Regions from separate parts of the Rahnella sp. CG8 genome, predicted to be linked through region 1. Evidence: predicted binding sites of a transcription regulator. Region 1 holds the regulator's gene; each other region holds the start of a gene.

Region 1 (3,164 bases):
GCGTTTTTTGCTGGCGCAATGAACGCCGCTTTTGGTGCATTCGGCATTAAGCACCGACGTTAATTGCATTGCAGTATCGTTAATCATGTCATCTTTCACTTTTGCGCTGTTTCACCCTTAAAGCTATATCGGCTCGTTTCCCGAAGGTCACAAGCCGATGCCCGAAGGTTTGTAGCACAGGGTTGGCTACATGAATGTCAGTGCTGTTTCAGTTTGTCTTTATGTTTATTCAACTGTCGGGCCAGTTTATCAACCAGTCCGTCAATCGCTGCGTACATATCCTGATGTTCCGAGGTGGCATGTAATTCGCCTCCGTTCACATGCAAAGTGGCTTCCGCTACTTTCTGCACCTTTTCCACGCTCAACACCACATACACCTGATTAATCCTGTCGAAATACTGCTCAAGCTTAGCCAGCTTCGACGTGATGAACTCTCTCAGGGGATCCGTGATCTCAATGTGATGTCCGGTAATGTTGAGCTGCATAATGTCTTCCTTCTCTGTTGAGGTCAAACTAACTGTTTACGTTGGTTTGAGGGCGGGATGGACAAAGACTCTCGGTATTTGGCGACAGTCCGACGCGCAACCATAATTCCCTGATCGGAAAGCAGGGTCGCTAACTTACTGTCACTGAGCGGTTTTACAGGATTCTCCGCTGCGATTAATTTCTTCACCAGCGCCCGGATCGCGGTTGACGATGCCTCGCCACCGCTGTCTGTACTGACATGGCTGGAGAAGAAATACTTCAGTTCGAAAATGCCACGCGGGCTGTGCAGGAACTTCTGCGTCGTCACACGTGAAATCGTCGATTCGTGCATTTCCACGGCACTGGCAATATCTGCCAGCACCATAGGTTTCATAAATTCTTCACCCAGTTCAAAGAACGCCTGCTGCTGCTCAACGATGCAGCGCGTCACTTTCAACAGCGTGTCGTTACGGCTTTCCAGGCTTTTGATTAACCACTTGGCTTCCTGCAGATTGCTGCGGATAAATTGCCCGTCGCTGTCGCTGCGTGCGGAATTCCCCATCGCGGCGTACTGCTGGTTAATCTTCAGACGCGGAATGCTGTCGGAATTGAGTTCTACCGCCCAGACACCTGACACTTTACGCACCAGCACATCCGGGATCACGTATTCGGATTCGCCGGTGTTGATAGACTGGCCCGGACGCGGATCAAGAGACTGGATCAGGAGCATCGCTCCTTTCAGTGTATCTTCTTTTAACCGGGTTGATCGCATAAGTGCGCGGAAATCATGGTTCGCCAGCAAATCGAGATGTTCGCTGATGATAAGACGGGCTTCAGTGATGAAAGGCGTGTCAGTCGCATATTGAGAAAGCTGGATCAGCAGGCAGTCGCGCAGGTCACGGGCGGCCACACCCACCGGATCAAAACGCTGAACGCGCTTAAGTACGGCTTCGACTTCGTCCATGGTGACATTTTCATCACCGACGCTTTCGAGAATGTCGTCAAGGGAGACGGTCAGGTAACCGGTGTCATCCACTGCATCGACGATTGAGGTGGCAATCGCGGCATCGGTATCAGAGAACGGCGTCAGCTCGACCTGCCACATCAGGTAATCCTGAAGTGTCTGCGTGGTTTCGCCCTGGTAAATCGGTAGCTCATCGTCGCTGTAATCATTGCCGGTGCCTGACGGCGTGCCTGCGGTGTAAATCTCATCCCAGGTGGCGTCCAGCGGCAACTCTTCCGGCATGTCTTTCTGCTCGAGTGCTTCGCGGGTGTCTAACCCTTCGCTGTCGGTGGTTTCTACCGAGTCGATTTCTTCATGAAGGTCGGTTTGTTCCAACAGAGGGTTGCTCTCCAGCGCGAGTTGGATCTCCTGCTGGAGCTCAAGCGTGGATAGTTGCAACAAGCGGATGGCCTGTTGTAACTGAGGAGTCATTGCCAGTTGTTGGCTGAGTCTGAGTTGCAAACCTTGCTTCATATCTTGGCTTAATTCCGTTGATGAGTGAAAACGGCAACACTTCTGTCAGAGACGGCCTGTTTCAGTGTAGGTTGAAACAGGCACGGTTCCGGCGGCACAGATCACAGACGGAATTCTTCACCAAGATAAACACGTTTAACTTGTTCATCAGCAAGAATGTCGGCTGGCGTGCCGTGGGCGATCAATTTCCCCTGACTGACGATATACGCGCGTTCACAAACGTCGAGTGTTTCGCGAACGTTATGGTCAGTGATCAGTACGCCGAGGCCGCTGTCACGTAAATGCTCAATGATTTTTTTGATGTCGATAACGGAAATCGGGTCAACCCCGGCGAACGGTTCATCCAGCAGGATGAATTTAGGGTTCGCTGCCAGTGCACGGGCAATTTCAACACGACGGCGTTCACCACCAGACAGTGACTGACCGAGGTTATCGCGCAAATGAGAAATATGGAACTCTTCCATTAATTCATTAGCGCGGTCATTACGCTGTTCTTTGGTCAGATCGTCACGGATCTGCAGCACCGCCATCAGGTTATCAAATACGCTCAGACGACGGAAAATGGAGGCTTCCTGCGGAAGATAGCCAATACCGCGACGGGCGCGGGTATGCAGCGGCAGCAGGCTGATGTCTTCATCATCAACGATAATGCGGCCCGCATCGCGCTGGACGATGCCCACGACCATGTAAAAGGTGGTGGTTTTACCCGCACCGTTTGGCCCTAATAACCCGACGATTTCACCCGAGTTGACCATCAGACTGACATCTTCAACGACCTTACGGCCTTTGTATGCCTTTGCCAGATTCTCTGCGATTAATTTAGCCATAAAATATCAGTTACTCTTTTTGGTCGGCTGGCCGCCCGCTGCAGGCGTTTTTTGTTGCAGCTGCGAAGGTACCAGAACGGTCGTCACACGGTTACCTTTATCACTAAAGGCTTCCATTTGCTGTTTCTGTACCAGATAGGTAATACGGTCGCCTTTCACATTGCTGTCCAGTTGCTCAAGGTAAGCGTTGCCGGTCAGCGTGACGAGGTCATTTTCCACTTCGTAGCGGACTTTCTGTGCATGGCCTTTAATCGGCTTACCGTTATCCTGCATCTGGTAGAACGTCACCGGGTTGCCGTAACCTTCTACCACTTCTTTACCGGAAACCCCCTGCGGGCGGATGACGACCACTTTGTCGGCTTTAACCTGGATCGTACCCTGATTGACGACCACAT
Region 2 (3,164 bases), on a different contig from region 1:
TGACGCCAACATAGTTGTTGTAGTCCAGCTGAGAGATTTGCATCTGGAACGGTGCTTCCATCTCAACTTGTGGCGGAGATACGTGGTCAACGATCGCCTGGTACAGCGGGGTCATGTCTTCGGCCATATCGTTATGGTCGTTACCCGCGATACCCATCAATGCTGATGCATAGATGATTGGGAAATCGAGTTGTTCGTCGGTTGCGTCCAGGTTTACAAACAGGTCGAAGACCTGATCGACAACCCAGTCAGGACGCGCGCCAGGGCGGTCAACCTTGTTGATTACCACGATCGGTTTCAGACCATTAGCGAAGGCTTTTTTGGTCACGAAACGGGTTTGCGGCATTGGGCCATCCATTGCATCCACAACCAGCAGCACCGAGTCGACCATTGACATCACACGCTCTACCTCACCGCCGAAGTCGGCGTGTCCTGGGGTATCCACGATGTTGATGCGGTAGTCTTTCCAATTAATGGCGGTGTTTTTTGCGAGGATGGTAATCCCACGCTCTTTCTCCAAATCGTTGGAGTCCATTACGCGTTCAGTGGCTTCTACACGCTCTCCGAAAGTACCGGATTGTTGCAGCAGCTTGTCGACCAGGGTGGTTTTACCATGGTCAACGTGGGCAATAATGGCGATGTTACGCAAATTTTCGATCACAGCTTTGCCTCAGGCATTAGAAATAGCGCGCTATTGTACACGTATTAAGCGAGGTTCTAAACAAGATCACAAGGATCTTGTTGAAACAACTTATGGATGGCTACTTTGTGATCCCTTTCACGGTGCAAAAAGACCACTGAACCATTATGACGCACCATTATAGTGCTTTCACTCTCACAGTTAGCACCATTTTAGTGCGAGAATTCCGTTATGGTGCATACTTGTCGAGTGCAAAAGCCCTGTAAAATGGCGTTGTTTGCATTTTCTCAAAGTTGGCACAGTTTTCGCTAATAGTTTTTAGAGTAAAAGTTTTTTAGGGTAAAAAATTTTTTACAGGGTGAAGAGCCTGACCAGACAAATAATAGCGCTGTTCAGTCTACACGCCAGTTCCAGTAAGGCTGTTATTTCCAACTAAAGACCAAAAATGGTTATTCGTTCCACGACGATAATGAGAAATTCGGGAGAACTAGTATGTCCGCTGAACACGTTTTGACGATGCTGAATGAGCATGAAGTGAAATTCGTAGATTTACGCTTCACTGATACCAAAGGCAAAGAACAGCACGTCACCATTCCTGCGCACCAGGTTAGCGCTGACTTCTTCGAAGAAGGCAAAATGTTTGACGGCTCTTCAATCGGTGGCTGGAAAGGCATTAACGAATCTGACATGGTCTTGATGCCAGATGCGAGCACTGCTGTTCTTGACCCATTCTACGAAGAAACTACCCTGATCATTCGTTGCGACATCCTTGAGCCAACCACGCTGCAAGGTTATGACCGCGATCCACGTTCTACCGCAAAACGTGCAGAAGATTTCCTGCGCTCTTCCGGTATCGCGGACACCGTTCTGTTCGGGCCAGAGCCAGAATTCTTCCTGTTTGATGATGTGCGCTTCGGCAGCAGCATCTCCGGTTCTCACGTCGCTATCGATGATATCGAAGGCGCATGGAACTCAAGCACCAAATACGAAGGCGGCAACAAAGGCCACCGTCCTGCAGTAAAAGGCGGTTACTTCCCGGTTCCTCCGGTCGACTCCTCTCAGGATCTGCGTTCTACCATGTGTCTGACCATGGAAGAAATGGGTCTGGTTGTTGAAGCTCACCACCACGAAGTGGCAACCGCTGGTCAGAACGAAGTGGCAACCCGCTTCAACACCCTGACTAAAAAAGCTGACGAAATCCAAATCTACAAATACGTGGTTCACAACGTGGCTCACGCATTTGGCAAAACTGCGACCTTCATGCCAAAACCAATGTTTGGCGATAACGGTTCAGGTATGCACTGCCACATGTCTCTGTCCAAGAACGGTAACAACCTGTTCGCTGGCGACAAATACGGCGGCCTGTCTGAAATGGCACTGTTCTACATCGGCGGTATCATTAAGCACGCTAAAGCAATCAACGCCTACGCTAACCCGACCACCAACTCCTACAAGCGTCTGGTCCCGGGCTACGAAGCGCCAGTAATGCTGGCTTACTCTGCGCGTAACCGTTCTGCATCCATCCGTATTCCACACGTATCAACGCCTAAAGCGATGCGTATCGAAGCACGTTTCCCTGATCCAGCGGCTAACCCATACCTGGCGTTTGCTGCACTGATGATGGCTGGCCTGGACGGTATCATCAACAAGATCCACCCTGGCGATGCGATGGACAAAAACCTGTATGACCTGCCACCGGAAGAAGAAGCAGAAATTCCAAAAGTTGCAGGTTCACTGGAAGAAGCCCTGAACGCACTGAACGAAGACCGCGAGTTCCTGACCCGTGGTGGCGTGTTCACTGACGACGCTATCGATGCTTATATCGGTCTGCGTAAAGAAGAAATGGACCGCGTGCGCATGACTCCGCATCCGGTTGAGTTCGAACTGTACTACAGCGTTTAATTTTTCGATTAAACCGGACTCAGCGCTCGTCTTCGGGCTGGCGCTGAGGGTAATACCCGACTGAAGGCCTGTGTTCACAAACCCTTCAGCGTCAAAATTAAGTAAGACGATTTATATTTGTTGCCGTGGAAACTTTCAGCCCATCTCCGGATGGGCTTTTTTCTCCACACTCTTTCCTGCTCAACCCCTCTGACCCGTGATTTCACCGGGTAGCGAGATAAAATGCACCAATCAGGTGCGGGAGACTGCGGTATGGCAACTGGCAAACTGCCCGATGCTGGGCAGATCCTGAATTCCTTAATCAACAGCGTTCTGCTGTTAGACGACGAATTGGCTGTGCATTATGCCAATCCGGCAGCTCAGCAGTTACTGGCGCAAAGTTCCCGAAAGCTTTTTGGCACCCCTTTGCCAGAACTGGTGGGATATTTTTCGCTGAACATCGAATTAATGCGTGAAAGTCTGACAGCCGGACAGGGCTTTACAGACAGTGAAGTGACGCTGGTCGTAGACGGCCGCGCGCATGTGTTGTCGCTGACCGCACAGATGCTGCCAGAAGGTTTCATTCTGGTGGAACTGGCGCCGATGGATAATCAGCGCCGCCTGAGCCAGGAACAATTACAGC
Region 3 (3,164 bases), on a different contig from region 1:
GAACACCGAACACGTCACAGGTGTCATCAACACGCAGCCATTTTTTCAGGGTAACCACACCCCACAGGCCAGTGATACCGCCTACGAGACCGATGATGAGAGCACCACCCACGCCGACCGTACCACATGCAGGTGTGATAGCGACCAGACCTGCGATAGCACCGGAGCTTGCGCCAAGCAGTGAAGGTTTACCACGCACCATCCATTCAACCAGTGTCCAGGACAGGATTGCACCAGCCGTTGCAATCACCGTGTTCAGGAAAGCCAACGCGGCAACAGGGCTTGCTGCACTTGCAGAACCTGCGTTGAAGCCGAACCAACCCACATACAGGATTGATGCACCAGTGAAGACCATTGGCAGGTTGTGTGGTTTGAAAGCTTCTTTACCGAAACCGGCACGTTTACCCAGCAGATAAGCCCCCACCAGACCTGCGATAGCGGCGTTGATGTGAACAACGGTACCACCGGCAAAGTCCAGCGCACCATCAGCAGCCAGGAAACCGCCTGCCCACACCATGTGAGCCATCGGGATGTAAGAGAAAGTCAGCCAGATCACAGTGAAAATCAGAACCGCTGAGAAACGTACACGTTCAGCGATACCGCCCACGATCAGCGCCACAGTGATACAGGCAAATGAGCACTGGAAAGCAACGTGGATCATCTGGGAGAAGGTGCCTGTCACGGAGTCCAGGCCGATGCCTTTCATCATGACGTTACTGAAACCACCGAAGAACGCGTTACCTTCGCTGAAGGCCAGACTGTAGCCGTAGAGGATCCACAACACGCAGACCAGAGCAAAGGTGACAATAACCTGAGTCAGCATGGACAAAACGTTTTTAGAACGCAGTAAGCCACCGTAGAACAACGCCACGCCCGGTACGGTCATGAACAATACCAGCGCGGTACAAATCATCATAAAGGCGTTATCAGCACCGTTTGCCGCTGCTGGCGCTGCTGCCATGGCAAGCGAAGGCAGCAAAGCCACGGCACCAAGCCCCATCATGGATAAAAGTTTTTTCATTATTAACCCACCCCTGTTTCTCAAAACTGTTTTTTCTAATCTGATTTATCTCAAACCGATTGGTATGAGAGATAAAAGCCTGAAATTACAGTGCTGCTTCGTCGGTTTCACCAGTACGAATACGGATAACACGTTGCAATTCAGCAACGAAAATTTTGCCATCACCGATCTTGCCGGTATAGGCCGCTTTGCTGATCACATCGATCACTTCATCAAGCTGATCGTCTGCAATAGCAATGTCGATTTTTACTTTTGGCAGAAAGTTCACGCTGTATTCCGCGCCACGGTAAAGTTCGGCATGACCTTTCTGACGGCCAAAACCTTTAACTTCCGTTACGGTCAGCCCCTGAATTCCAACAGCAGACAGCGCTTCACGCACGTCTTCCAGCTTAAAAGGTTTGATCACCACAGTAACCAGCTTCATTGTGCCACTCCTCGAATTAAGGGCTTGCCGCGAGAGGATTCGCGCCCGATACGGATTGGATAAAGCAAAGGATGTGCCAGAGTTGAAATCGGACGCAGATTCATGCAATTCCCGCGTAATACGGCATTTTCAGAATAATCGTGACCAGGCGCACAGTTGTCATGCCATATGCAGCACAGCAGCACACGCACCATTTAAGTGCTCACCGCTGCTTTTTAGTGCACCCGAATTGAAAAAGGGTTCTGCCTGCATGAATACAGTGCGGGGAAAAGAAAAACAGGAAATGAAAAACGGAGAAAGAAGAAAGCCGGTGCCGCAGGGATACGGCACCGATGCAAAGATTATGCGTTTTCTGTTGCAGGCATAATCTGTCCGGCAGAAGCCAATTGCTGTCCGGCAAGTTGCAACTGATACATCTGATAATACCGGCCTTTTTCTGCCAGCAGTTGCAAGTGATTACCCTGCTCAACAGCCTGGCCACGGTGCAATACCAAAATATTATCGGCATCCACAATCGTCGAAAGCCGATGTGCGATAACCACAAGCGTAGTCTGCTGCCTGATAGCCCGTAATGCACGCTGAATAGCCTGCTCGGTGCCGGAATCAATATTGGCCGTTGCCTCGTCAAGGATCAGAATTTCCGGTGCCTGCACCAAAACGCGCGCCATCGCCAGTAATTGTTTCTGCCCGACAGAAAGATTATTGCCCTGCTCTCCCAGACGCGTATTCAAACCTTCGGGCATTTCGCGTACCAGCGGTGAGAGCTGCACAATGTCCAGCGCGTGCCACACCTGCGCTTCATCAATATCACGGCCTAACGTGACATTAGCGAACACGGATTCTGCCAGAACCACCGGATCCTGCTGAACCATTGCAATACCTTTGCGCAGGCTGGTGTGCGATAAGTCGGCGAGGTTACGTCCGTCAACCCTGACCTCACCTTTGTTTAACGGGTAATAACCCATCAGCAGATTTGCCAGCGTACTTTTACCACTGCCGGTATGTCCAACCAACGCCACAAAACCGCGCGAAGGCACGTGCAGGGAAATATTTTCCAGCACCCATTTATCCGGGAGGTAAGCAAAGCTGACGTCTTTGATGTCAATCTCGCCGCTGGTGAGCAACTTTTCGTCTGGCCCGTATTGCTGTTGCGTCCTGTCCATCAAATCAAAGATACGTTCACCGGCAACGACTGCCTGCTGCATAATCGATTGTTGTGAGGTCAGTTCAATCAGAGGCTCGTTGAGCCGTCCGAGATAATTGATGAAGGCGTACAGAACCCCAACGCCCACAGAACCTTCGGCACTGAATCCAAAGAGAATGAGCAGACCGCATAAAATCAACGACGAGAATAAGCTGAGCAAAGGACGCAACAGAAATCCTTCCAGTCGCAGCGTTTGCATGCGGGCCAGGTAGTGCGACTGGCTGGCGCGGGCAAGTCGTTCGCCAAACCTTTTCTGCTGACGGAATTGCTGAATCACATTCATACCGTTGATGACTTCATTGAAGCCATCATTAATATCCGCCAGATAAGCGCGTACTTTGCGCACCACCGGCGTACTGTAAATCTGGTACAGCCCCATCACGACAAATACGGCCGGGAAGATACAAATTGCCACCGATGCCAGTCGCCAGTCGAGGCTGAACATCGCCACCAGCATCGCACCAATCAGGGCGATGCTGCGTAAGACTGTCGACACCACGGTCACATACAGATCA
Region 4 (3,164 bases), on a different contig from region 1:
GCAGTTAACTGCGACGGTTAAACAGAACGTGGACAATATTCATCATACCAGCCGCCTGGCGGGCAGTACTTCAGAAACGGCGAATAAAGGCGGGCAACTCGTCTCTCATGTGGTGAAAACTATGAATGAAATTACTGCAAGCTCAGCAAAAATTGCTGAGATTACGACGGTAATTAATAGCATCGCTTTTCAGACCAATATTCTGGCTCTCAATGCGGCTGTTGAAGCGGCGCGTGCTGGCGAACAGGGGCGGGGATTTGCTGTTGTGGCAAGCGAAGTGAGAAGCCTTGCGCAGAGAAGCGCTCAGGCTGCAAAAGAAATAGAAGGTTTAATTGGTGAATCGGTAGAGCGAATTAATGCAGGGTCAGATCTGGTAGAACAGGCGGGGACTACCATGCATGACATTGTGACCAAAGTCGCTAATGTTACCGAAATACTGAATGAAATTACTCAGGCATCGGATGAACAGAACAGGGGAATATCTCAGGTAGGGCAGGCAATAGTGGAAATGGACAGCGTGACTCAACAAAATGCGGCCCTGGTGGAAGAGTCTTCTGCTGCCGCCAATGCGCTGCGAGATCAGGCACAAAATCTTGCTGCGTCTGTTTCACGTTTTATTACTGAGTAATCTGATTTTCAAAACAGTCGTGATATTGCGTGCCGTTTGTGCACCACATAGCATGACTGTTTTGTTAAGCCGACCATGTGTGTCATCGGCCAGGTTTTGAGATAAATGCAATTCCCATCCGTAACCCTACTTCTTCACAATGCCCGCAATATCATTGGTGTTCATCAGATGATAATCGCCATTCATGTCGGTGTAGCTGGTCATGCCGGTATTGCGGTCACGATCCGGTTCGCCGTGGGCGAAAAACTGGTCGCCGGATTTGGTGTTAATCACATAATCGCTGGCGCAGCCAGTTAACGACAGAGCCAGAACCACAGCCGTCAGGCAGGATAATTTCTTCATTGTTCAGTAGTTTCCCGTTGCAATCATCTGCCCATATTACAAAACAACCCGCCGCAAGAAGCAAAGAATAAAAATGTCACCCGGCGTAAGCGTGCGTGCAAAACCGTGCTTGTGCACCAGCGCGGTGCGATGTGATCCCGTCGTTGTTTCTGTCAGTTGCCCATAACGCTCTCCCGTCGCTATCTATACTCACATAACCCGTCACATTCTCAGAGGTTGAGTAACAATGGCAGATATTTTGCTTATGTTTTTTTACCTTTGATGTTTTCACCCCCGGAGATAAGCGGGAAACCCTCAGTCTTAAGGCTTAAGCGTTAAATTTCAGATTTTCTGATTACGACTTCGTGTTGGTGTTTTTGCTACATGCGTTTTCCATAACCCGTTTTGCATAAACTCTGTCCTAAGGATCATGATGATGTCGATGAAATTTATTAAAAGTCCTCTTTCTTTGTTGCTGGCAGGCTGTCTGGTCACTGCGTTTACCGCGCGTGCGGATATCGTGATTGGCGTCGCTGGCCCGTTCACCGGCCCGAATGCCACCTATGGCGATCAGTACTGGCATGGTGCCACCCAGGCCGCTGAAGACATTAATGCCGCTGGCGGAATCAACGGCGAGAAAATCAAACTGGTGCAGGGCGATGATGCCTGCGAACCGAAACAGGCCGTTGCAGTCGCTAACCGTCTTGTTGATCAGGATAAAGTGCAGGCGGTGGTCGGGCATTTTTGTTCATCTTCTACCATGCCCGCATCTGAGGTGTACAACGATGCCGGAATTATCGCCATCACGCCGGGATCCACTAACCCGCAAATCACCGAACGCGGCATGAGTGATATGTTCCGCATGTGCGGACGTGACGACCAGCAGGGGCAGGTTGCCAGTGATTACATCATCGACAAGCTGAAAGCCAAAAAAGTGGTCATCATCCACGACAAAGACACCTACGGGCAGGGGCTGGCGGATGCCACCAAAGCGGCGCTTAACAAGCGTGGCGTGAAAGAAGTGATGTATGAAGGGTTATCGCGCGGCGAAAAAGACTTCAACGCGCTGGTCACCAAAATCAGTGCGCAGAAACCGGACGTGGTGTTCTTCGGCGGTTGCCATCCTGAAGCCGGTCCGCTGGTACGCCAGATGCGTGAGCAGGGCGTGCAGGCCACGTTCTTCTCCGGCGACTGTATCGTCAACGAAGAAATGGTCACCGCCGCAGGCGGCCCGCAATATACCAACGGGATTCTGATGACCTTCGGCAAAGACCCGCGTCTGATCCCGGAAGGCAAAGTCGTTATCGATAAATTCCGCGCCAGCAAGTTCGAGCCGGAAGGCTACACCCTTTACTCCTATGCCTCCGTGCAGGCGATCGCCGCCGCCTTCAAAGCCACCGGCGGCAGTGATTCCGCCAAAGCCAGCGCCTGGCTTAAAGCCAACAGCGTCGATACCGTCATGGGCAAAAAAGCCTGGGACAGTAAAGGCGACCTGAAAGTCTCTGATTACGTGGTTTATAAATGGGACGACAAAGGCAAATATCAGGAAGTTAAGGAATAAAGCACTCTTATTTGCCATTTTGAACCCGGGCAGTGCTCACTCTTTATGAAAGAACTGGCTCACGTACTTAATGTACGCTCCGGCTCTTGTGCGCTGGCCGGGTCCAAACTGGCTGCAACGATAACGCTTTATTAGCTTTAATGAATGCGCCCTTAGCCAGGCGCGGTCACAAAAAGAGACTGCGTATTTATGGATTCATTCTTCCTGCAACAACTGTTTAATGGCATTACGCTCGGTGCTGTCTACGGTCTCATTGCCATCGGCTACACCATGGTTTACGGCATTATCGGCATGATCAACTTTGCGCACGGCGAAGTGTATATGATTTCGGCTTACCTCTGTGCCATCGCGCTGGCGCTGCTTTCCTTCTTCGGGCTTCACTCTTTTCCGCTACTGATCCTGGGCACGCTGGTGTTCACCATCGTGGTCACCGGCGTGTATGGCTGGGCGATTGAACGCATTGCCTATAAGCCGCTGCGTAATTCGACCCGTCTTGCACCGCTGATTTCTGCTATCGGCATGTCACTTATCTTACAAAATTACGCGCAAATCAGTCAGGGGCCGCGACAGCAGGGCATTCCGACCATGCTGGATGGCGCATTCCGTTTTCATATCGGCGAAAGTTTTGTCCAGATGACCTACACCAAAATTTTC

Evidence for each region. Region 1 encodes sigma-54, which starts transcription at its own class of promoters, with help from an activator protein. Its sites were predicted from a motif close to GTTGGCACANNTTTCGCTNT; they were not measured.
Region 2: a site for sigma-54 is predicted at 933-952, ahead of glnA (glutamate--ammonia ligase). Genes of this name have one in related genera too.
Region 3: a site for sigma-54 is predicted at 1,507-1,526, ahead of glnK (P-II family nitrogen regulator). Genes of this name have one in related genera too.
Region 4: a site for sigma-54 is predicted at 1,196-1,215, ahead of HGO41_RS16835 (branched-chain amino acid ABC transporter substrate-binding protein). Genes of this name have one in related genera too.

What each region holds. Positions count from the first base shown of each region.
Region 1 is NZ_JABAED010000025.1:10,264-13,427, forward strand. Features, by position in the region: gene ptsN (PTS IIA-like nitrogen regulatory protein PtsN) at 1-99, opposite strand, end outside; gene hpf (ribosome hibernation promoting factor) at 198-485, opposite strand; gene rpoN (RNA polymerase factor sigma-54) at 509-1,942, opposite strand; gene lptB (LPS export ABC transporter ATP-binding protein) at 2,044-2,769, opposite strand; gene lptA (lipopolysaccharide ABC transporter substrate-binding protein LptA) at 2,776-3,164, opposite strand, start outside.
Region 2 is NZ_JABAED010000019.1:105,105-108,268, forward strand. Features, by position in the region: gene typA (ribosome-dependent GTPase TypA) at 1-661, opposite strand, end outside; gene glnA (glutamate--ammonia ligase) at 1,133-2,542, shown strand; gene glnL (nitrogen regulation protein NR(II)) at 2,795-3,164, shown strand, end outside.
Region 3 is NZ_JABAED010000004.1:115,542-118,705, reverse strand. Features, by position in the region: gene amtB (ammonium transporter AmtB) at 1-1,021, opposite strand, end outside; gene glnK (P-II family nitrogen regulator) at 1,107-1,445, opposite strand; gene HGO41_RS05440 (SmdB family multidrug efflux ABC transporter permease/ATP-binding protein) at 1,787-3,164, opposite strand, start outside.
Region 4 is NZ_JABAED010000018.1:7,060-10,223, forward strand. Features, by position in the region: gene HGO41_RS16825 (methyl-accepting chemotaxis protein) at 1-628, shown strand, start outside; gene HGO41_RS16830 (YgdI/YgdR family lipoprotein) at 755-970, opposite strand; gene HGO41_RS16835 (branched-chain amino acid ABC transporter substrate-binding protein) at 1,386-2,510, shown strand; gene HGO41_RS16840 (ABC transporter permease subunit) at 2,700-3,164, shown strand, end outside.